Regions from separate parts of the Bradyrhizobium sp. ISRA464 genome, predicted to be linked through region 3. Evidence: riboswitches for the same ligand, from Rfam matches in the RefSeq annotation. Region 3 holds a riboswitch; each other region holds the start of a gene.
What was found. Region 3 has a riboswitch for cobalamin ahead of metE (5-methyltetrahydropteroyltriglutamate--homocysteine S-methyltransferase). Riboswitches for the same ligand answer to the same signal wherever they lie in the genome.
Positions count from the first base shown of each region.

Region 1: it holds a riboswitch for cobalamin, as region 3 does, so the genes downstream of both, MTX19_RS37530 (TonB-dependent siderophore receptor) here and metE (5-methyltetrahydropteroyltriglutamate--homocysteine S-methyltransferase) in region 3, are expected to answer to the same signal.
Region 2: it holds a riboswitch for cobalamin, as region 3 does, so the genes downstream of both, MTX19_RS37565 (DUF1636 domain-containing protein) here and metE (5-methyltetrahydropteroyltriglutamate--homocysteine S-methyltransferase) in region 3, are expected to answer to the same signal.

Region 1 is NZ_CP094526.1:8,097,149-8,105,313, reverse strand. It holds gene cobD (threonine-phosphate decarboxylase CobD) at 1-169, opposite strand, end outside; gene cbiB (adenosylcobinamide-phosphate synthase CbiB) at 181-1,122, opposite strand; gene cobU (bifunctional adenosylcobinamide kinase/adenosylcobinamide-phosphate guanylyltransferase) at 1,250-1,753, shown strand; gene bluB (5,6-dimethylbenzimidazole synthase) at 1,881-2,513, shown strand; cobalamin riboswitch at 2,624-2,822, shown strand; gene MTX19_RS37530 (TonB-dependent siderophore receptor) at 2,926-5,193, shown strand; gene MTX19_RS37525 (PepSY domain-containing protein) at 5,196-6,677, shown strand; gene MTX19_RS37520 (hypothetical protein) at 6,956-7,147, opposite strand; gene MTX19_RS37515 (YbhB/YbcL family Raf kinase inhibitor-like protein) at 7,393-7,857, opposite strand; gene MTX19_RS37510 (CBS domain-containing protein) at 7,924-8,165, opposite strand, start outside.
Region 2 is NZ_CP094526.1:8,105,987-8,114,151, forward strand. It holds gene cobD (threonine-phosphate decarboxylase CobD) at 1-124, shown strand, start outside; gene MTX19_RS37555 (cobyric acid synthase) at 129-1,577, opposite strand; gene cobO (cob(I)yrinic acid a,c-diamide adenosyltransferase) at 1,603-2,253, opposite strand; cobalamin riboswitch at 2,296-2,505, shown strand; gene MTX19_RS37565 (DUF1636 domain-containing protein) at 2,596-2,970, shown strand; gene cobW (cobalamin biosynthesis protein CobW) at 2,967-4,001, shown strand; gene cobN (cobaltochelatase subunit CobN) at 4,001-7,249, shown strand; gene cobG (precorrin-3B synthase) at 7,246-8,165, shown strand, end outside.
Region 3 is NZ_CP094526.1:6,933,732-6,941,896, reverse strand. It holds gene MTX19_RS32210 (nodulate formation efficiency C protein) at 412-1,257, shown strand; gene MTX19_RS32205 (MFS transporter) at 1,627-2,739, shown strand; cobalamin riboswitch at 3,448-3,648, shown strand; gene metE (5-methyltetrahydropteroyltriglutamate--homocysteine S-methyltransferase) at 3,750-6,083, shown strand; gene MTX19_RS32195 (GDP-L-fucose synthase) at 6,624-7,580, opposite strand; gene gmd (GDP-mannose 4,6-dehydratase) at 7,561-8,165, opposite strand, start outside.

The DNA of each region.
Region 1 (8,165 bases), 1.2 Mb from region 3:
GGAGCGATTCGATGTCGGTTCGCGATGGCAACGCGCTCCACAGGGGCGGCTCCACGTCGACCGACGGATAGGGCAGCCGGTTGATCCCGGTCGACAGGTCGATCCAGTCTTCCGTGCCTCCGCCGAAACGGCGCTGCGCGACATCAAGATTTCCACCATGCTCAGGCATTGAGTTGCTCCTCACACGAAAGCCAGGATCGCGAGCACCCCGGCCAACAGCATCATCGCGCGACGATAGAGATTCAGTCCCCGGCGGATATCGACGGCGACGGGATCGCGCGCGTCCTTGTTCAGCCAGGGCTCGTTCGCCGTGCTGCCGTGGTAGATGCGCGGACCGCTGAGCCGCACGCCGAGCGCGCCGGCCATGGCGGCTTCCGGCCAGCCGGCGTTCGGCGAGCGATGGCGGCTCGCGTCTCGCAACATGCATGACCACGCCTGCGAGAGCCGCGGGGCGAGCAGCACGAAAAGGAGACCGGTGAGGCGCGCCGGGATGAGATTGGCGAGATCGTCGATGCGGGCCGCGGCCCAGCCAAAAACCCCGTGCCGCGCGGTGCGGTGGCCGATCATGGAATCCAGCGTGTTGATCGCCTTGTAACCGACAATGCCGGGCAGCCCGAACAGCGCGCCCCAAAACACCGGCGCGACGATTCCGTCGGACGCATTCTCGGCCAGGCTCTCGATCGTCGCGCGCGCAATGCCGGCATCATCAAGCGTTGCGGGATCGCGCCCGACGATGCGCGATACCGCCATGCGCGCACCGGCGATATCGCCGGCCGCCAGCAGGTCTGCGACCGCAGCGACGTGGTCGTGGAGCGAACGCAAGGCAACCAGCGGCCATGCCAGAAGTCCGACCAGGACGATGCGGGTCCAGCCTGCGGGGAGCACGATCTGAATCGCCCAAGCGAGTCCCGCTGCCACCGCGATCACCAGAGTTGCGGCCGCGATACCTGCCGCGCGACGCAGCGCGGGCGGAGCAGATGTCCGGTTCCAGCCGGTATCGACGGCGCTGATCAGCCGGCCAAGCCAGGTCACGGGATGGCCGACACGCGCGAACAGCCACGCCGGCCAGCCGATCAGAGCATCCACAACCATGGCCACCGCCATCGCTCCCGCAAAGCTCACGCACCATCTCCCGCCTCGACCTCTCCTGATGCGCAAGACCCCGCGTGAGCGCAAGCCCTGCGCGACCGATTTCGGCTTTGTCTTTCACCGCGTTTGGTGATTAGTGCTGGCCCGACAGGAGATCATGATGGCCGTCATTCTGATAACGGGCGGAGCTCGATCGGGAAAAAGCCGGCGCGCCGAGCTCCGCGCGCGCTCGTTTTCCGGGCAGCCCGTTTATATTGCCACGGCAGAAGCCCTCGATGCGGAGATGGTTGAGCGCATCGCCAGCCACCGCGCGCGGCGAGGCAACGACTGGATCGAACGGGAGGTGCCGCTCGACCTCGTCGAGGCACTGGTCGAGACCGACGGTGGCGGCGCCAGGCTTGTCGATTGCCTCACGCTGTGGCTCTCAAACCTTCTTCATGCGGAGCGCGACTGGTCACGTGAGATTGATCGCCTTGCTGCCGCGCTGCCGCGCCAGCACAGCCCTGTCGTCATGGTGACCAACGAGGTCGGCCTCGGCATCGTGCCCGACAATGCGCTCGCGCGGGCCTTTCGCGATGCTGCCGGCCTCATGAATCAGACCATTGCTGGCGTGGCAGACGAAGTGGAATTTGTCGTGGCAGGCTTGCCGATGAAGCTCAAATGAGGCATCGCATCGCGCTTCGCAAAAGCCCGGCGTGCCCGATCGGTGATATGCTTGGCGCGTTCGCGCGGCTTGGCAGGATCACAATCCTGCTGCCAGCTGCTCTCCTCAAGACCGGACGACGATCCTGATGATCTCATTCGACGATACGTTTCGCCGGCAACTGCACGAATTGTTCGTGTGGCGCCGCGACGTGCGGCGCTTTCGGAGAGATCCGCTGCCGCACGGCACCCTGGAGCGGCTGATCGAGACGGCCTGCCTTTCGCCGTCGGTCGGCCTCAGCCAGCCGTGGCGGTTCGTCATCGTCGAGGACAAGGCGAGGCGCAGCGCGGTGCTCGATGACTTCAAGGCCTGCAATGCAGAGGCGTTGCAGTCCTATTCGGGCGAGCGCGCAGCAAAGTATGCGGCGCTCAAGCTGTCGGGCCTGGAAGAGGCTCCGGGCCATCTGGCCGTGTTCGCGGAAAAGACGAGCAGCATTGGTTCGGGCCTCGGACGCGCGACGATGCCAGAAACGACCGAATATTCCGTCGTCGCCGCCATCTGCTCGATGTGGCTTGCCGCGCGTGCGGAAGGCATTGGACTGGGCTGGGTGTCGATCCTCAATCCGGTCCGCATCCACGACATTCTCGACGTGCCGGTGTCCTGGAAGTTCATCGGCTATCTCTGTATCGGTTACCCCGAGACAGAGTGCGACCGGCCGGAGCTCGAGCAGGCGAAATGGGAATCGCGACGAAGCTCGGGTGAGTTCACAGTTCGACGCTGACGGTCCGCGTCGCCGCGCTTTGGCGTTTCGTTGCGAAGGCCTACTCCACTACAGGAGTACTCTGAGTTAGAGCGGTCGCGGCCGAATTGTTGACAGTTGTTTCCAAATAAAACTATGTTGATCGCGACGGTTCTCCTTCGGGAGATCAAAAGGGAATGCGGTGCGGGTGTGAGCCCAAGGCCGTAGCTGTCCCCGCAACTGTAAACGGCGAGCCTTTCGTCAATGTGCCACTGGGCCAAGCTGCCCGGGAAGGCGTCGACAGGCGATAACCCGTGAGCCAGGAGACCTGCCGTCAGTCGTGGTCACACGCGAGCACATCGGGCGGGGCGTCCTGGTGGGGATCGGCGCATTGCCTTTCGGCATGCGGTGTCCGCGTTCGCGGTGACGTGCCACGTTAACCGCGAGTCCCTTCATGTCCGCATTTTCCTCCATCGCGCTCGGATGGCGCCTTGGCCTCGTTTGCTCATTGTCATCGCTGCTGCTGCCGGCCGAAGGCTGGGCGCAGACCGCTCCATCAACCAGGCTGGATCCGATCCAGGTCTCGCCTCCCGCCGCCGCAAAGCCGAAACGTTCTTCGCGAAAGAGCACCGCCGCCGCGCGGTCCCGGCCGAGGCCGGCAGCAAATCCGGGAGCGCACGGGACATCGCAACCAGCCGCGTCGTCCGCATCGGCATCGCCGACGCTCAATGCCACCAAGCCGGAAGGAACCGGCAGCCGCCTCAACCTGACACCGCTGCAAACGCCGGCCAGCGTCGAGGTCATCTCGTCGGAGACCATCGCCGAACGCGGTCAGCATAATGTGATCGATGCCGTCACCCAGAACGCGGCCGGCTTCATCGCAACGCCCGCTCCCGGCAATGGCGGCCTGTCGTTCAGTACTCGCGGCTTCGCCGGCAGCAATTCGGTGATGACGTTGTATGACGGCACGCGCTTCTATATCGGCTCCGGAACCCTGACGTTCCCATACGACACCTGGTCGACGCAACGCATCGAGGTGCTGCGCGGTCCGGCCTCGGTGCTGTACGGCGAAGGCGCGATCGGCGGCGTCATCAACGTGATCCCGAAAAAGCCGCTCGCGACGCCCTACAACGAAGCCGAGGTCTCGCTCGACAGCAACATGACGCGACGGCTCGCGGTCGACAGCGGCGGTTCGATCAACCCCAATGTGTCGTACCGCGTGAATGCCACCGGCAACATGTCGGACGGCTGGGTCGATCGCGACACGACCTCGAATGCGGTGGTCTCCGCCGCGGTGCGGGTGCAGGCGTCCGACAATCTCGCCTTCACGCTCTCCGAGAACTATGGCGACCGCAGCCCGTCGCGCTATTTCGGCACGCCGCTGATCAACGGCACAATCCAGGATGCGCTGCGCTTCAAGAACTACAACGCATCAGACAGCACCATTCGCTATCAGGACAGCTGGAGCCAGTTCAAGACCGAATGGGACGTTGCCGACGGCGTAAAGATCAACAACACGCTCTACTATCTGACCAGCGAGCGGCACTGGCGCGACGTCGAAAACTACGCCTGGAATCCGAAGACGCAGCTGATCGATCGCTCCAGCTATATCGAAATCTTCCACGACCAGAAGCAACTCGGCAACCGGATGGATGCGACCCTCAGCGGGCACATCTTCGGCCTTGCGAACCAATTCATTGCCGGGTTCGACGTCAACCGGATCGACTTCACCCACACCAACAACTCGCCCTATGGCGGCGCGTCGTCGGTGAATCCTTATGTCTTCGATCCCGGATCGTTCTTCGCGACGACGACGGCGACCGCGCCGGGCTTCAACGCGATCGTCAATCAATACGCGCTGTTCGCCGAGGACCGGCTCTCGCTGACCGATCAATTGTCACTCGTCACTGGCGTCCGGTATGATCGTCCCGAAGTCGATCGCACCGATGACAAGGTGCCATCGAACAGCTTCGACGTTTCGCTGTCGGGCACCAGCTGGCGCGCCGGCCTCGTGTATGAGCCGATCAAGAACCTCGCGTTCTATGGTCAATATGCGGTCGGCGTCGATCCCGTCACCAATCTCATCTCGCTGCCGACCACGCAAAAGACCTTCCAGCTCGCCGTCGGCAAGCAGACCGAGATCGGGGTAAAGCAGTCGTTTTGGGGCGGCCGCGGCGAGTGGACGTTGGCGGCCTATGAAATCGTCAAGACCGGCCTGACGATTCCCGATCCAAGCAATCCCACCGGGCTGGCGCTGCAGATCGGCCAGCAATCATCCCGCGGGATCGAGGGATCGATCGGCCTTGCGCTGAACGACGGCTGGCGCCTCGACGCCAACCTAGCGCTGCTGCGCGCCAGATACGACAACAACAGTCAGGTGGTCGGCGGGAGGATCGTGAGCTATGACGGCAATGTTCCGGTCAACGTGCCGCAGCAGGTCTCCAACATCTGGCTGACCTGGGACTTCGCGCCCAACTGGTCGGTCTATGGCGGCGTGCAATTCGTCGGTCAGATGTACTCCGATCTTGCCAACACCCAGTTGCGGCCGGGCTACAACGTGGTCAACGGTGGTATCAGGTGGAGGCCGGATGACCGCACCACAGTCGCGTTCCGTGTCTACAATCTGTTCGACAAGGTTTACGCGGTGACCTCGAACGGTACAGGGCAGTGGCTCCTGGGCATGCCGCGCACCGCGGAACTGTCCGTCAACGTGAAGTTCTGAGCATGCGCAGCGCGTTGATCCGGCGCGGACGGCGATGGCTCTATGTCATCCATCGCTGGATCGGCATCGCGACATGCCTGCTGTTCGCGATGTGGTTCATCTCCGGCCTTGTGATGATGTACGTGGCCTTTCCGCGCCTAACCGATCGGGAGCGCCTCGCCGCGCTTCCCATTATTGCCTGGAACAAGGTGCAGATCGCACCGGATCGCGCCATGGCGATCGCGGGTATGGAGCATTATCCGCGCGACCTGCGCCTCTCGATGATGTCTGACATGCCGATCTATCGGGTGACCGGGTGGGGGCAGCACCCCATCACCATTTCAGCAATCGACGGCAGCGTCATTGACGGGATCACGGCGGACCAAGCCCTTGCGATTGCCGGCCATCACCCTCATGCGGCGCAGCCGCATTTGCTCGACACCGTGACGCGCGATCAATGGTCCGTCACGGCGCGGTTCGATCCCTTGCGGCCGCTCTATCTGATCGCGCTCGGCGATCGTGACGGCACTGAGCTTTACGTCTCGTCCCGCACCGGCGAGATCGCGCTCGACACGACGCGGCAGGAGCGCGTCTGGAACTGGCTCGGCTCGATCCCGCACTGGATCTATCCGACTGTCCTGCGCAAGGACGGTCCGCTGTGGCGGCAGGTCGTGCTGTGGATCTCAGGCATATGCCTCGTCGTGGCGGTCACCGGCTTCTGGATCGGCATTCTCCGGCTGCGGCTGACGCGCCGTTACGCGCGCCGCACCGTCTCGCCGTATCGCGGCTGGATGGCCTGGCATCACATCGCCGGCCTGATCGGCGGCATCTTCGTGTTCACCTGGATGTTCAGCGGTTGGCTGTCGCTCAATCCCGGGGAGGCGTTCTCCCGCCGCGGCATCACCAGGGATATCGCCGCCAGATATAGCGGGCACGACGCGCCCGATATCGCCACCAGCTTCCAATCGACACCCTCGACGGCGGCCGTGGAGGCGAAATTCGTCTGGGTCGGTGGGCGGCCGTTGATGGTGCTCGATGATAACAATGGCCGTCGGAGTCTTGCGGAGCCGACGACGGCCGCGCCGACAACATTATCGCACGATCAGATCATCGAAGCCGCGCGCCGCGCAATCTCCGACGCGACGATGGCGTTCTCGCGTCGGATCGATGTATCAGACGCCTACTGGTACACGCTCCACCATGAGCGCGAGTTTCCCGTCTTGCGGATCGGCTTCGCCGATCCCGTCCACACTTGGCTGCACATTTCTCCCGTCACCGCCGAGATCCTCGATCGCAGCGATGATGGACGCCGCACCTATCGCTGGCTCTTCAACGCGCTGCACAGCCTCGATTTTCCGCTGCTGCTGCGCTGCGCCCCATCGCGCGACATCGTGGTCTGGCTGCTCTCGCTGATCGGCACGATCGTGTCGACCAGCGGCATTGTGATCGGCTGCCGACGGCTGCGACGGCGTCTGGCGCCCGCAGGCGATCGAGACCGGCCGTAAGGCATGCAGCGCGACACCTAAAGCGCGATGAGATTGCGTTGAATCGTCATCGCGCTTTAGCTTCTCGTTTAAGCATGATCTTTTCGGAAAACCACTACACACTTTTCCGGATCATGCTCTAGCGCGATTTTCGGTCGCGAACAGGTTCCCTCTCCGAGCTTCCCTTGTGCGGCGGCAGTCTCGTCAACGAATAAGTTGCCGGCCCCATCGGGCGGACCTCGCAGAGCTCGGCCGTCATCCGACGCGCAGAGAAGTTCCGAAGGCGTTGCGGAGAGTCATTAGAGCCCGGTGCGTAGAAGGGCTCGTGCAATATCAAGCTCGCTGATCGCTTCGCGCAAATACCTTCGCGCCGCGGACTTGTCGCCATCTGCACAAGCCGCGCAGAGCTCATTCAAATAGCGGTTCGCTGCTTCTGCATGCAGGACAAGGTCCGCGGCCTCTTCAAAACTCCGCTCGTGTTTTGCATTCATAATCCCACTCCGGCACACCAAGCCTATATCGAGACGCAGCCCCGCTGATGAGTTGCAGGACAGGCGGCCAGAAATAGCGGCGGCTGATGATCGCCTATCATCGCGACCGCACTGCCGAGAGCTGATTGGCGCATCCCCGCACGCCGCAGCTTGGAGCGAACCGTTGTCCGAAGGCCAATAGAGACCACTGCCACAAGAACCGTGTTCATCTCTCTATGGCGACCATCTCTCTCCATAAGGACTCGTCAGCGGCTGTAAGTCCCGACCAGATCAGCTTGAGCGAGCGTGTGCTTTTGGGCGGCTTTCCAGATGTCTTCGACGGACATCTTGGGGGCTCGTGACAACGCGTCAACATCCAGCGCGGCAAGCTTAAAATGATAGTGATGTGTTCCGTGTCCCTTGGGCGGCGCGGGGCCGCGGTAACGCGGTTCGCCGAAATCGTTGACACCCTTTCCCAGTTTCTCCGTTTTCGCGCCGTGGCCAACGCCCTCCGGCAACATCGATCGCTCGCCCATAATGTTATAGAGGCCCCAATGGCGGAACGTACCGGACGGCGCATCGGGATCCTCGACAACCAGCACAAAGCTTTTGGTTTCCGCCGGCGGGTCGGACCACTCCAGAGGCGGAGAGACGTTTTCGCCATCCGCGGTGTATTTCGCCGGAATCTGATCGCCGTCACGGAACGCAGGACTTGTCAAGCTGAACGTCATGACCGCCTCCTTCTGCTGTAGTCAATCGCATCGCCGTCGCCAACGGCTTTGCTGCCGCAAACCTCCCTAGATGTGGCGACGTTCCTTGTCGGTCGGCTCGGAGACGCCGTGCAGGGCGCCTTGCGCCGAGCGCGCCTCAGATCGGCCGAGATCCGCAAGCGCGATCACCCCGACCAGCCGCTTGTCGTGATTGAGTACCGGCAAGCGTCGGACCTGATGCTTGGCCATGATCTGCGCCGCCGCTTCTGCATCATCATCTTCAAAGCAGTACCCGACACCTTCCGACATAACATCGCGAACCGACGTAT
Region 2 (8,165 bases), 1.2 Mb from region 3:
GGAGAGGCTGGCCCACGGCCAGATCTGGTCACGTGTCTTCGAGCAACGCCCGGGATGGCTGCGCCTCGGCCTGCCCGGAAGCGAGACGGAATGGTCCCGCCTCGCCGCGGCGTTGTCGCGCTGACGATTCACCGCGCCAATGCAAGCAGCCCGTCGACGTCGAGATGGGCTTCGATGTGATCGGCGAGCGCATTGAGCGCGCCATCAACCCTGGCGCCGTACGCCTGATCCGCGGCGGGAATGTCGAGTTGCGCGAGGAAAGCCTTGCGGAAATCGTCTGACGCGAACAGGCCGTGCAGATAGCTGCCGTGGACGCGTCCATCGCCGGACACAGCGCCTTCCGGCGCGCCGTCAACAAACGCGAACGGCCGGGCCCGATCCGGGCCGTCGGTGTGGCCGATGTGGATCTCGTAGGCGCTGATCGGTTGACCGGTGGCGGCATGGACGGCGTCGACGCGTGTCAGCGTCTTCTGCTCGGTCATGACGGTCGCAACATCAAGAAGTCCGAGGCCGCGCGTTTCGCCGGCGGAGCCTTCGATCCCGTCCGGGTCGGCCACGCTGTGTCCGAGCATCTGGTATCCGCCGCACAGCCCCAACACATGCCCGCCGCGGCGACGATGTGCCAGAAGATCGATGTCCCAGCCCTGTGCGCGCAGGAAGGCGAGATCGCTGCGCGTCGATTTCGAGCCGGGCAGGATGACGAGCCTGGCGTCGCCCGGAATGGCTTCGCCGGGACGCACCATCACGAGATCGACGCCCGGTTCGAGCTTGAGCGGATCGAGATCGTCGAAATTGGCGATGCGCGACAGCGCAAGAAACGCGATCTTGCACTGGCCGGGCTTGCGCGCCTCGCGGAGCCCAAACGCATCTTCGGCCGGAAGCTCGCCGGCGCGGACGAACCAGGGCAGCACGCCAAACCCGCGCCATGACGTGCGGGCCTCGATCAGCCGGTAGCCGTCGTCGAACAGCGTCGGGTCGCCACGAAACTTGTTGATGACGAAGCCGCAGATCATCGCGGCGTCCTCGGGATCGATCACCGCCTTGATGCCGACGAGCTGCGCAATGACGCCGCCGCGATCGATGTCGCCGATCAGCACGACCGGGACGTCGGCCTTGCGGGCAAAGCCCATATTCGCGATGTCGGCCTTGCGCAGGTTGACTTCCGCAGGACTGCCGGCCCCTTCGACCAGCACGAGATCGGCGCGATCCTTCAGCCGCGCGAAACTCTCCAGCACGGCATCCATCAATGAGGGCTTCATCGCGGCATATTCCCGGGCGCGCGCCGTTGCGACGCGCTTGCCCTGCACGATGATCTGGGCGCCGACATCGCTCTCCGGCTTCAGCAGCACCGGGTTCATGTCGGTATGCGGTTCGACGCCGGCGGCAAGTGCCTGCAGCGCCTGCGCGCGTCCGATCTCGCCGCCATCGACGGTGACGGCCGCGTTGTTCGACATGTTCTGCGGCTTGAACGGCAGCACGCGCAGGCCGCGTCGCTTGGCCGCGCGCGCCAAGCCCGCGACGATCAGCGACTTGCCGACGTCCGAGCCCGCCCCCTGGATCATCAATGTGCGCGCCATCGCCTTTGCGTGCCCGGCTATGCTGTCAGAACTCGACGCCCGGTTGGGCCTTGATGCCGGACCGGAACGGATGCTTCACAAGCGTCATCTCGGTGACGAGGTCGGCGATCTCGATCAACTCCTCCTTGGCGTTGCGCCCGGTGAGCACGACATGCGTCATCGGCGGCTTCGACGTCTTCAGAAAATCGACGACATCGGCGATCGCCAGATAATCGTAACGGAGCGCGATGTTGATCTCGTCGAGCACGACCATGCGCAAGCTTGGATCGGAAATCAGTTGCTTGGCCTTCTCCCAGCCGGCTTGCGCGGCGGCAATATCGCGCGCACGATCCTGCGTTTCCCAGGTGAAGCCTTCACCCATCGCGTGGAATTGACAGAGGTCGCCGAAATGCCCGGTCAGCAGGCGGCGTTCGCCGGTATCCCAGGCGCCCTTGATGAATTGCACGACCGCGCAGGGGAAACCGTGCGCCACGCAGCGGACGATCATGCCAAAGGCGGAGGATGATTTTCCCTTCCCGGCCCCGGTATGAACGATGATCAGTCCCTTCTCACCGCTCTTGGTAGCCATGATTCGATCACGGGCGACCTTCTTCTTGGCCATCTTGGCGGCATGGCGGGCATCCAGCGCAGCCTCGGAGCCGCCGGCTTCGTCCTCGGCGGCATCTCGTTCAGACATCATCTGACGTTCCTTCGGCTTGACAAGTTCCGGGCTTGGACGAATGGTGGGCCCTGCGTTGGTGCCTGTCCTACGACAGGCGAAGAGGGAATGCGATAGGGCTCAAGTCGGCCCAAAGCGCAGCCGCCCCCGCGACCGTGACCGGAGAGATGCCCAAAGCCACTGATTCCCAACGGAATCGGGAAGGCGGGGATCGAAGGGAAGCCCCCTGCTCCGCAAGCCGGGAGACCTGCCAGCGCGGCAGTTGAGACCAGCGGACGGGGTGTTCCGCGACGGGGAACGAACCTTTCCATCGATCGGTTCGTGTGCCTCATCGCCTCCCGCTGTCAATCAGGAAGGGCGATGAGCGTTACACTTCATGTCTGCATCACCTGCCGTGCCGGCCAGACGCTCGCGGAAGGTGAGACCACGCCCGGCGCGCGGCTGCATGCGGCGATTCTCGACGCCGGCGTGCCTGATGGCGTCAATCTGGTTCCAGTCGAATGCCTGTCGGCGTGCAGCCAGGGCTGCTCGGTCGCGCTCAGCGCGCCGGGACGATGGTCCTACGTCTATGGCCGCCTGTCCGCGGCCAATGCGACGGATGTGATCGCCGGTGCGTCCGCCTATGCCGCGGCACCCGACGGCATCGTGCCGTGGCGCAGCCGTCCGCAGATCTTTCGCAAGCAATCGCTCGCCCGCATTCCACCCATAGTCGTTGTGCCAGAGGCCGCAGAATGAACACGCTCACCAAGGTGCCCGTCACCGTTGTCACCGGCTTCCTCGGATCGGGCAAGACGACGCTGATCCAGCATCTGCTCAAAAACGCCAACGGCAAGAAGCTTGCGGTGCTGGTGAACGAGTTCGGCAGCGAAGGCGTCGATGGGGAGATCCTGAAATCCTGCGCCGATGCCAACTGCCCGAGCGAAAATATCGTCGAACTCGCCAATGGCTGCATCTGCTGCACCGTCGCCGACGATTTTATCCCGGCGATGGAGCAATTGCTCGCGCGCCGCGTGAGACCCGACCATATCGTGATCGAGACATCGGGGCTCGCTTTGCCGAAGCCGCTGCTGAAGGCGTTCGACTGGCCGGAGATCCGTTCGCGGATCACGGTCGATGGCGTGATCGCACTGGCCGATGCGGAGGCCGTTGCCGCCGGCCGCTTTGCGCCCGACCCGGCCGCGGTCGACGCGCAGCGCGCGGCTGACGACAATCTCGATCACGAGACGCCGCTGTCGGAGGTGTTCGAGGACCAGATCGCCTGCGCCGACATCGTGCTGCTGACCAAGGCGGATCTCGCCGGCTCCGAGGGCCTCGAAGCGGCCAGGCTGGCGATCGCAGCCGAAATGCCGCGGCAGGTGCCGATGTTGCCGGTCGTCGACGGCGCGGTCGACGCACGCGTGATCCTGGGTCTCGAGGCCGCTGCCGAAGACGACCTCGCGGCACGTCCGTCTCACCACGATGGCGAGGACGAGCACGAACACAATGATTTCAATTCCGTGGTGATCGACCTCCCGGAAGTTTCCGATGTCGATGCGCTGGTCGCATCGATCAAGGGACTGGCGCGCGAGCAGAATGTGCTGCGCGCCAAGGGCTATATCGCGATCGCGGGCAAGCCGATGCGCCTGCTGGTGCAATCGGTCGGCGAGCGCGTGAGGCATCAGTTCGACCTGGCTTGGGGCGTGCGGCCGAGGCAGTCGAAGCTGGTCGTAATCGGCGAACACGGCGATATCGATGAGGCCGCCATCAGGGCGCGACTTGGTGTCTGATGCACGTCGTCTTCCGCGAGAGCCGCGGTCTTGACGAGACCGCGACACCAAGGGACCTCGGCCAGGATCCGGCCGATCTCGTGGTGCTCTCGTTTTCCGACAGCGATCTTGCCGCGTTCGCATCCGGCTGGCGGCGCGGCTGCGGGTCGCTGCCGTCGTTGCGGCTCGCGAATCTGGCGGACCTGCGCCACCCCCTGTCGGTCGACACCTATATCGAACGGACATTGTCGCAGGCGCGCGGCATCCTCGTGCGCCTGATCGGGGGCGAACCCTACTGGTCATATGGGCTGGCCGCGCTGCATCGCCTGGCAAGAGAGCGCAACATCGCATTTGCGGTGCTGCCGGCGGATGGCCGGGATGACCTGCGGCTGGATGAATTCTCTACCCTGCCGGTCTCTACGCTGCGACGGCTCAAGGTGCTCTGCGACAAGGGCGGTCCCGTTGCGGCGCAGGCCGTGATCGCCCAGCTCGCGCTGGCGTCGGGGCTCTATGCCGGCCCGGTCGTCGGCGAGATCGATCTTCCGGAGATCGGAGTCTACGATCCCGGGCTCGGTGCCGTCGCGACGCTGCCGGCACCAGACAACCGGCCGCGGGCGCTGGTGACCTTCTATCGTTCCTATCTCGCGGCCGGCGACACGGCGCCGGTCGACGCGTTGATCGGCGCGCTGCGGCAGAAGGGCTTTGATGCTTACGGCGTGTTCGTCAGCTCGCTGAAGGCAGCGGGCGTCGCCGATTGGGTGCGCACCCAGTTTGCGCAGTGCCCTCCCGCCGCCATCGTCAACGCGACCGCCTTCTCCGCGGTCGGCGACGACGGTACGACGCCGTTCGATTCCGCATCCTGCCCGGTGTTCCAGGTCGCCCTGTCGACAGCGCGGCGCGACGATTGGGCGGAGTCACTTCGCGGTCTTTCCCCCGGCGATCTGGCGATGCACGTGGTGTTGCCGGAGGTCGACGGCCGCGTGTTTGCGGGCGTCGTGAGCTTCAAGTCTCCCGGCGAGCGCGATCCCGATCTCCAGTTTGCGCGTCTTGCGCACCGGCCGGACGACGAGCGTATCACCGCTGTGGCCGCGCGCGTCGCCGCCTGGCACCGGCTTGCGAATAAGCCGACGCACGAGAAACGGCTCGCCGTCGTGCTCTCGAACTATCCTGGCCGCCCCCACCAGATCGCGCATGCGGTCGGGCTCGATGCCCTCGCCTCCGTCGATGTGCTGCTGTCCGATCTCGCGGTCGCCGGGTTCGACGTCGAGGCGGTGGAGTCACTCGGCGAGGTTCTGCGGCAGCAGAAATTGACATGGAGCGTCGCCGACTATCGCGCGTCGCTGGCCGGCCTTCCGCGCCAGCTTCAGGACGACCTCGCGAACGCCTGGGGCGCGCCGGAGCATGATCCCGATTGCCACAGCGGCGAATTTCAATTCGCGGCGATACGATGCGGCAAATCCTTCATCGCCGTTCAGCCGGAGCGCGGCGACGTCGGCAAGCGCGACGCCGACTATCACGATCTCTCGCGTACGCCACGCCACGCCTATGTCGCGTTTTACCTCTGGCTCAGGCAGCAGGGTATCGACGCCATCGTGCACATGGGCGCGCATGGGACGCTCGAATGGCTGCCGGGCAAATCGGTCGCGCTGTCGTCCTGCTGCTGGCCGGAGGCGTTGATCGGAGATCTGCCGGTGATCTATCCTTTCATCGTCAACGATCCCGGCGAAGCGGCTCAGGCCAAGCGGAGGATCGGCGCGGTCACGATCGGCCACCTGCCGCCACCGCTAACGAACGCCGCATTGCCGGAAGGCCTGCGCCGGCTCGAACAGCTGCTTGATGAATATTCGACCGCCGACGGCCTCGATCCCGCGCGGCGCCAGCGCCTGATTGCGGCAATCCGCGAGGAAGCGCGCCTCGCCGGGCTGGAGGACGATCTGGGTCTCGCCGCATCGGTGTCGGCGCCCGAGGCCATTCCACAGATCGACCGCTTCGTCTGCGATCTCAAGGAGAGCCAGTTCGGCGACGGGCTGCATGTGTTCGGCGAAGGCGCATGCGGCGAGGCGGAGAAGCGTGCGCTGCGCGATGCGCTTTCCGGCCGACACATTGCGCCGGGACCCTCGGGCTCGCCGTATCGCGGGCGCCGCGACGTGCTGCCGACCGGACGCAATCTGTTTGCCGTCGACCCGCGCGCGGTGCCGACGCCGTCGGCGCATGCGCAAGGCGTCAAGCTTGCCGAGGAATTGTTGCGCCGTCATCTGCAAGACCAGGGCGACTGGCCGAAAGGCCTCGTCGTCGATCTCTGGGGTTCGTCGACGATGCGCACCGCCGGCGAGGACTTCGCGATGGCCCTGCATCTCGCCGGCCTCGCGCCGCGCTGGGATCACGCCTCGGGCCGGGTCTCGGGCTACGACATCATCGCGCCGGCAGAGCTCGGCCGGCCGCGCATCGACGTCACGCTGCGCGTGTCGGGGCTGTTCCGCGACGTCTTCTCAGGTCTCGCCCAGTTGTTCGAGGCCTCGGCCGAGGCGCTGTCCGAGCGCCGCGAGGAAGGCGACGAAAATCCCTATACGCGGCGCGTCTCGCGCGTGTTCGGACCTCGTCCGGGGCAATATGGGGTTGGGGCCGGTTCGACGCTGGATGTCTTCACACAGGAATCCCGCGAAGCCGCCGGGGAAGCCTGGCTGTCGGCATCATCCTTTGCATTCGCCGCCGATGGCGAAATGCGGCCGGACCGCGCCGGCATCGAGGCCAGGCTCGCCGCGGCCGATGCCTTTGTCCATACCCAGGATCTGCCGGAGACCGATCTGCTGCTTGCGGCGGACTATGCCGCGCATGAGGCCGGCGTCGCCGCGGCGGCCCAGCGCGTCGGCGCGAAGGCTCCATCGCTCTATCACCTCGACGCGACGCGGCCGGATCGGCCGCATGCCCGGTTGCTGACCGAGGAGATCTCGCGGGTGGTGCGTGCGCGCGCCGCCAACCCGGCCTGGATCGCGGGGATGATGCGTCACGGCTTTCGCGGCGCGGCCGAGATCACCGCGACGCTCGAACACATGGCGGCCTTTGCCCATCTTGCCGGCGCGGTGCCGCCGCATCTGTTCGATCTCTATTATGATGCGACGCTGGGCAACGGCGACGTTCGCGCATTCATGGCGCGTGAAAATCCGGCGGCGCTGGCAGCGATGGAAACGTGTTTCACGCGCTTGCATGAGGCCGCACTCTGGAAGACGCGGCGCAATTCGATCGCGGCCGCGCTGCGGGAGGCGTCATGAGCACCGTCGCGATCAAGGGCTGGTGCCCCGGCGCGCTGCGACCGATGCAGTCGGGCGACGGGCTCGTGGTACGCATTCGCCCGCGCGGCGGACGGCTGGACGCTGCGCAGGCAGCCGGAATCGCCGATCTGGCCGGACAGCACGGCAACGGGCTGATCGATCTGACCAGCCGCGCCAACCTCCAGATCCGCGGGGTCGGCGATCGCGGCCACCTGCTCCTGATCGACGGGCTCGCGCGGCTCGGATTGCTCGATCCGGATCCGGAGACCGAAGCGCGGCGCAACGTTCTGGTGACGCCGTTCTGGACTGAAGGCGATGATAGTTGCGCGCTCGCCGCCGAACTTGAGCTCGGTCTTGCTAGCGCTTCGCTCGATCTTCCGACCAAGTTTGGCTTTGCAATCGATGACGGCCACGCGCGGGTGCTGGCCGGAGCGTCCGCGGACGTACGGATCGAGCGCGATCCCGCCGGCGGGCTGCTGGTGCGCGCCGATGGCGCAAGGTTCGGCCGTTGCGTCACACGGAGCGAGGCCGTGCAGGTCGCGCTCGCGCTGGCCGAATGGTTCGTCGCCTCGGGTTGCGCCAACGGCGACAGGCGGCGGATGGTAGCCCATATCGCTACCGGCGCACGTCTGCCCGATGCGCTTCGCGGCGACGCCGAACCGGCGCCTCGCGCGGCCGATCCGCTTCCCGGTCTTTATGCGCCGGGCGCGATGGTCGGGGTTGCATTCGGTCAAGTGCCGCATGGAACGCTGCGCCGCCTCGCCGCTAACGCAGAAGCCCTTCGCTTGACGCCGTGGCGGATGCTGCTGGCGGAAGGGATGCGCGAGATGCCCCATGAAGCAGACCTGATCACGCGCCCCGACGATCCGGCGCTCCGCGTGATCGCTTGCAGCGGTGCGCCGCGCTGCCGTGAGGC
Region 3 (8,165 bases):
TCGGGCGGTCAGACCAAGTTGGACTCCGTGCCCGCGAATTTCGGCCGACGGATATTGCCTGATCATCACATCGACCACGCTGCAAGTGGAAGCATTCCGATCAGCGCGCCGAGTGCTTGCAAATCAATCACCTTCAACAATCTGTAACGACGTTAGTATTCTTCAGTATCTTTCCCACGACCGCTTCACGGTTGGACTGTACTGAAGGATTCGAGTGAGCGCACCCAACCATTCCTGGTAGGTGCATTGGATGCTTTCTGGCATACAGTTGTTCTAGATTGCCAGCACCTCGCTTCTCTCGAGACTCTCAACAGGTCGCGTTGGCCCGGCGGGACCAGAGCTGCAGCAAAAAAATGAGTCTAATCTAGCGCTCCGCTCAAGCGTCGGCGCTGACCAGTCGCGATGACGAAGATGACGAAAATGACCAGAAGGTGCATGCTTTGGCTCTGTCTCGACCTCTTGTTGATTTGCCCAGGTGCCGTGGTCGTCGCGAGCAGCGATGTCAGAGCGGAGGACAGCATCCTTGTCGACAAGGTCAAGTCAACCTGGCGATCGCAAGACGGTGACACTATCGAGCAAATCATTTCCAAGGTCGCGAAGGTCGCGCACTTCGTCCCGAGAAGGTGGGGAGTCGCTCAATCGAACGATGGGAGCGAATATGCCTTCTTTTCGTGGAGTAAACATCGCGACGATAAAGCCGCCGAATATGCCATTATCTGGCAGGCTGCGCCCGACGGCGCGTTAAAAGTCGATTCGCCATATGCCAAGCCGATAGAATTGGGCTGGAAGGCGTTCGCACTCTCTCTGATCTCCAGTGAAATCGCAAACGGCGAAAAGGCGGTGAATCTCCACTTTCTGCATAACCCCATCAACTTCAACTTTGTGATGACTGCTCAGGGCAGGTTGGGCGATCTTCTGCGACACGGCCGCTGCACTATCGGCGATCCGATCCAGGTGGATTACCTGCAGAAAGTTGATGAAAAAGAGGCCACACAGAGCGGCCTATGGCGCGCCCTGATTGTGGTGAACTGCAATATTCCAGGACCTCGGTACTTCACTCGTGGCGGCGTCATCATTTTTGAGAAGGCCGAGGGAAAAACCTGGGAGCCGCAGTCGTTTTTTGCTAAGCGCATCGCAACCTATCCCCCAGGCTCTTGGTTCGATCATGCAGATCCAGAAGAACAAGAAGCACTAGAACCGGCCAAGAAGACCTTGCAGAATGACCGCGGAGGGCAGCTTCGCGGCGCAGCCCCTTGAGACAATGCGTCGAGTTTACAATGGGGCTCTACGACGAAGCGATGCTGCATCTGAGCCGGAGGTGCCGTGTTGGGTTTGAGAGATTTACGACAACACTTCTCCAAACTCGTCGTGGGTCCGAGGGTGCCGCAGCCCGCAATAGCAAGCAGTCGCGAGAAATAGGCTCATCCGAAAGTTTGCACCAGGAACGTCGCGTTAATTTCGCAATGGCACTGGACTTGCAGTAACGGAAGCATGTTCCGCGACGACATCGTCGTCGGGCTGCCCACCGTGTGCAGGCATGCGCCGGCAAACGCCGGCGCGCCGTACTCGTAACGTGCGTTCTCTGCGGAGTGCCCCGTAAAACCGTCTGCCGATCCGCCGGCCGGCCTGCTCGCGACGCGACTCATATTTTTTGTCTCCGGATTCGGCTTCTCGGCCTGGGCGCCTCTGGTGCCGCTCACCAAGGAGCGCCTTGCGGTCGATCATCGCGTGCTTGGTCTGCTGCTGCTCTGCCTCGGCATGGGGTCCCTCTTCGCCATGCCTTTGACCGCTTTGTCGGGGGCGCGCTACGGCACCAGGCGCACTATTCTTGTAGGTGGACTTGGCCTTGCGCTGACCCTGCCATGGCTCGCTATCGCCAGTACACCTCTGAAACTCGGGGCGGTGCTGCTTGCCTTTGGCGCTTCACTCGGCTCAATCAATGTAGCCATGAACGTTCAAGCGGCCGAAGTAGAGCGAGCAGCCGGCCGCCCATTGATGTCCACCTTTCACGCACAGTTCAGCATCGGCGAATTGTCGGGCGCTGGCGCCCTGACAGCCTTGCTCTCGCTGCGGATTGACTCGTTTGCTTCGACGCTGGCTTGTTCGGCGCTAATGATAGTTGCGATTTTGTCGGCATGGCCGCGGTTGCTTGCGACACGTCGCACGCCGTCAGAGCCACTGCTTGTCTTGCCTCATCGCAGCGTATTGCTGATAGCGGTGCTTGCGGCCATCACCTTCCTTGTCGAAGGCGCGATGATCGACTGGAGCGCCTTATTTCTCATTGACAGAGGTCTTGTGGCGCAAGAGCATGGCGGGTTCGGTTATATGTTGTTTTCCATCGCGATGACCGCAGGCCGTCTCGCCGGAGATGCCCTCGTGATCAGAATCGGAGACCGCGCCACACTGATGTTCGGACCTGTGCCGATCATGATCGGTTTTGTGGCCCTGCTGGCCGCGCCGGTGGCTGCGATTGCCATGGCGGGTTTGCTGCTTATCGGATTGGGTGCATCGAATATCGTGCCGGTGTTATGCCGCCGTGCTGGCAAGCAGAAGGTGATGCCGGCAGGTTTGGCGATCGCAGCCGTCACGACGGCGGGTTACGCCGGTATCCTCGTCGGTCCAGCTGGCGTCGGGCTCGTTGCACACATGGCTGGGCTGCCTTTTGCTCTCGCGATACTAGGAGCACTCATGTGCATCGTCACGCTGTCGGCCCGGACTGTGACGGCCAACCCTCGCTGATTGTTGGAGAAGGACATGTAGGCCTTCTGCCAAGCGGTTGCGCACGGTTGGCACCCATCACCGCCACTCGGGGGTAGCAACATAGCGAGGACGCTGCGAAAGAGAACGGTTATGGCCAAGAAGCACTGTCGCAGAATGGCCGTTGGTCCAGCGGCCTGAAATACATAGCAAACGCAGTGCTGGTCCGTTCGACATCGATGGGGGCGCCCAGCACGGCAAAAGCGAGATTGATTGATAGTGCCAAGATCTTCCATGCCTTCCAGAGCATATTCGCACGTCTCGGCGCACACGGCCGACGGGATAGATACGTTACCGGGAGCTGCTTACCGGCCCAGCCGCTCGAACCACTTTGCCCGGGATGGGCAAGCTGATTTGACCCACAGCTTCCAAGGGTGACGGTCCCGCAAGGCGGATCTTGCTAAGTTGTCGAGAGATTCACATGTCGAAGATGCTAGTAAAGGCTACCGACTGGTAGCTCGGTCGAAGCCGATCTGTCGCGTGCCATCGGCTGCAGGCAAAATGCGACCCCGATGTACTCGCGCGTGCAGAGACCAGGGCCGAGTTCGAAGCGAGCACTGCCCGGCACACTCATCGCGCAAAGGGGGCTTTAGATCGCGATCGTCGCGATGGAGCCACACCTACAGACTTGTTGAGCGGAGCCGCAGAAGGATGCCGTGCCAAGAGGTTGACGGAACGCTGCTTGTTCGGATAACTGATTTTCGTCGAGGTTCTCCGGAGCGCACTGATCCGGAGCTAAGAGGGAAGCCGGTCGAATGCCGGCGCTGCCCCCGCAACTGTAAGCGGCGAGCCGCTGTCCAATAAAGTCACTGAAACCGCTTGGTTTCGGGAAGGCCGGACAGCAGCGATGACCCGCAAGCCAGGAGACCTGCCCCGACAACATATTCGTCCGCGGGCGGGGTGTCCCGGTGGTGCGCCAAGCAATTGCCGCTTCGGCGGCTTTTCCTGCACGCAATCGCCATGACCTCTGCCCCAAACCAGGGGTTAGAGCTATGTCCGTCCTTTCACTTCCCGTTGCTACACTTGGTACGCCACGCATCGGTCCGCGCCGTGAACTCAAATTCGCGCTCGAAAGCTACTGGACCGGGAAGTCCACCGAAGCGCAGCTGCTTGAAGCGGCAGCTGGACTGCGCACTGCTAACTGGGCGCGGCAGAAATCGCTCGGCGCGACCGTCATTCCGTCGAATGATTTCTCGCTTTACGATCATGTGCTCGACACCAGTGTGATGGTGGGCGCCATTCCGGATGTTTACGATTGCACCACAGGTCCTGTACCGCTCTACACCTACTTCGCTATGGCGCGCGGTGCGCCGAACGGTGAACTCGATGCGAGTTGCCCTCACTCCAATCCTGCACAGGGCGCGCCTGCGCAGGAGATGACGAAGTGGTTCGACACCAATTACCACTATATGGTCCCTGAATTTCACAAGGGGCAGATCTTCAGGCTTTCTTCTCGAAAGCCGATTGAGGAATATGAGGAGGCAAAGGGGCTTGGTTACCAGACGCGTCCCGTGCTGATTGGCCCAGTGACCTTCCTGAAGCTTGGCAAGAGCGCAGATCCTTCATTCAATCCATTGTCGCTGTTGGATCGACTGCTGCCGGTCTATGTCGACGTTCTTCGTGAGCTGGTCGCGCGCGGCGCAGAATGGGTTCAGCTCGATGAGCCCTGTCTGGTCTTGGACCTCGACGAAATATCCCGCAAAGCCTTGCTTCGTACCTATACCTATTTTGCTAGGGAGATACCTGCTCTTAAAATCATGCTGGCGACCTACTTTGGGACCATCGGCGGTAATCTCGATACGGCCTTGGCTTTGCCGGTTTCCGGGCTCCACGTCGACTTGGTAAGGGGGGCAGACCCGCTGAACGCGATCGTCGCTGGGATTCGCAACGATCTCGTTCTCTCACTGGGGGTCGTCGATGGGCGCAACGTTTGGCGCTCCAACCTTTCAGCGCTGGTCGATCAGCTGGCGCCCACCGTGGCAAAACTCGGCACTGATCGCGTCCAGATCGCCCCCTCATGTTCGCTGCTCCATGTTCCAATCGACCTGGGGCTCGAAACCGATCTCGATTCCGATGTAAAGAGCTGGCTGGCTTTCTCGGTTCAGAAAATTAAGGAACTAGCGACCCTAGGAAGGGCGCTTGCTGGCGATCGTGCCGGCGTGGCCGATGTGCTCGCGGCATCAAAAAACGCGGCACTTGCACGCGAGCAATCGCCCAAGATCCACAATGCGGACGTCGCTGCGCGCATGGCTGCGATCGACCAAACCAAGCGCTACCGTTGCAGTCCTTTCGCAAAGCGCGCCGAGGCCCAGCGCGCGCGGTTTGCCTTGCCGACATTTCCCACGACGACCATTGGATCGTTTCCGCAAACCGCGGAAGTTCGCAATGCCCGCGCTTGCCATGCCAAAGGAGGGTTGAGCAACGCGCAGTACGAGCAGTTTCTCAGAGAGGAAACGGCGCGTGCGGTGCTATGGCAGGAGAATATCGGGCTCGATGTTCTCGTGCATGGTGAGTTCGAGCGCAATGACATGGTGCAGTATTTCGGCGAGCAGCTTTCCGGATTCGCCTTCACCAAGCACGGTTGGGTTCAGTCGTATGGCTCGCGCTACGTCCGTCCACCAATTCTGTTTGGGGATGTCTCGCGGTCGAAGCCGATGACGGTCGAATGGTGGCGATACGCGCAGTCGCTGACCAACAAGCCAATGAAGGCAATGTTGACTGGACCGGTGACGATTCTGAACTGGTCTTTTGTCCGTGACGATATTCGGCGAAGCGATGCCTGCCGCCAGCTTGCGGTTGCGATCCGCGATGAGGTGCTCGACCTTGAGGAGGCGGGAGCGACAATAATCCAGATAGACGAGGCCGCGTTGCGCGAAGGGTTGCCGTTACGCAAATCACAATGGAGGAGTTATCTCGATTGGGCCGTGGATAGCTTTCGCATCTGTTCGTCCGGTGCTGCCGACGAAACTCAGATTCATACGCACATGTGCTATTCCGAATTCAACGATATCATCGATGCGATTGCGGCGATGGACGCAGACGTCATTTCAATCGAGACGTCGCGCTCGAAGATGGAATTGCTCGACGCCTTCAAGAACTACAAATATCCGAACGAAATCGGGCCGGGTGTCTACGATATCCATTCGCCACGCGTTCCCGGCAAGGACGAAATGAAAGATCTCATAACGCTGGCCAGGCAGCGATTGTCCGATTCGCAGCTCTGGATCAATCCAGATTGCGGCCTAAAAACCCGAAGATGGGAGGAGGTGCTTCCCGCCTTGGTCAATATGGTCGCAGCCGCCCGCGAGTTACGAGCAGCCTGCTGATTGCATGAAGATCGTCGGCCCGAACGCCGTCGTCGATGGTGAATGTCGACTCGGACAAATGCACTGCGCTGAAAGGCGGGCGGTCCAATTGCGTGAATATCCCGCTAGTCGGCGGGATATGGCGAAAAGACCGTTCCGGAGTCGATCACACGCCGGTCTGCGAAAGGCCGGCACACCCCAGGACCCGTGGTATTTCGCTTTGCCTGGTCGGATGGGCAACAAATTGCGTGGCGGCGGTACTGAAGCTTCGGCGAAAGCCTGCATCAAGGAGAGCGACAGGCTGCGGGCATAGAGTGGGCGCGTCCTACTCTGTCCTTTCGGTGAGGCGCATCGTCGCCATGATGCCATCGGGCAACCCCGTCTCACGATTTCGCGCGAATGCTCAGAATCAATCGTCAAGCGTTCGCGCTTTCGAATTCGAAAAGCTTGCAGCCTGGTCCGGCTGCCAAATCGGCGTCCCGATCGGGAGTAGAATCGCAACCGACTGATTGCGGCGCTCGATTGCTCTGCTTCATCCCTGCGTGTCCGGCACGAGTGGGCTTACTCTCGCCGTGCGTTACTGTCGTCGAGATACGCTCGATACGCGAGCCTGATGCCGTGCTCGAGCGAGGTGGTGGCGCGCCAGCCGAGCTTGGCCAGGCGGCTGACATCGAGCAGCTTGCGCGGCGTGCCGTCCGGGCGCGACGTGTCGAAGCTGATCTCGCCGCGATAGCCGACGGCAGCCGCGACTGCGCGGGCGAATTCAGCGATGCTGATATCCTCGCCGGTGCCGATATTGACCAGTTCAGGAGAGGAATAGGCCTTCATCAGGTGGATGCAGGCGTCAGCGAGATCGTCGACATAGAGGAATTCGCGCCGAGGCGTGCCGGTACCCCACACCACGACGTTGGTCGCCCCCGACAGTTTAGCCTCATGGAAGCGGCGGATCAGCGCCGCGACGACGTGGCTGTACTCCGGGTGATAATTGTCGCCGGGACCGTAGAGGTTGGTCGGCATCACGCTGATGAAATCGGAGCCGTATTGGCTGCGATAGGTCTCCGCCATCTTGATGCCGGCGATCTTGGCAATGGCATAAGGCTCGTTGGTCTGCTCCAGAGGGCCGGTCAGCATCGAATCCTCGCGCAGCGGCTGCGCCGCCAGCCGCGGATAGATGCAGGACGAGCCGAAGAACATCAGCTTCTCGCAGCCGGTGGCGTGCGCGGCCTGGATCACATTGGTCGAGATCGCCAGATTGTCGTAGAGGAACTCGGCCCGCAATGTGTTGTTGGCGACAATGCCGCCAACCTTGGCCGCGGCAAGGAACACGGCCTGGGGACGTTTCGCGGCAAACCAAGCGTCCACGGCGGCCTGGTGGCGGAGGTCAACTTCGCTGCGCGACGCCGTCAAAAGGGTCGTGCCCTCGCGGGCGAGCCGGCGCATCAGCGCCGAGCCGACCATGCCGCGATGGCCGGCGACGAAGACAGTCTTGCCCTTCAGTTCATACGGAGTGCTTGCCATTGGCGGCGTCCTGTCTGGCTTCTGCGAGATCGCCGGCAACCATTTCCTTCACCAACTGCGCGAAGGACGTCCTCGGCTTCCATCCAAGCTTGGCGCGCGCCTTGCTCGAGTCGCCGATCAAGAGATCGACCTCGGCCGGACGGAAATAGGTCGGGTCGACGCGAACCACGGTCCTGCCCGACGCCTTGTCGACGCCGGTTTCGTCGACGCCCTTGCCGCGCCATTCGATCGCGCGGCCGACCTCGGCGAACGCCAGCTCGACGAATTCGCGCACCGAGCGAGTCTCGCCGGTCGCCAGCACGAAGTCATCGGGATGATCCGCTTGCAGGATCATGTGCATGCCCTCAACATAGTCACGCGCATGGCCCCAGTCGCGCTTGGCCTCGAGGTTGCCGAGATAGATCGTGCTCTCAAGGCCGACCTCGATGCGAGCGACGCCACGCGTGATCTTGCGCGTCACAAAGGTCTCGCCGCGGATCGGGCTCTCGTGGTTGAACAGGATGCCGTTGCTAGCGAACATGCCGTAGGCCTCACGGTAGTTCACCGTGATCCAGTAGCCGTAGAGCTTCGCCACGCCGTAGGGCG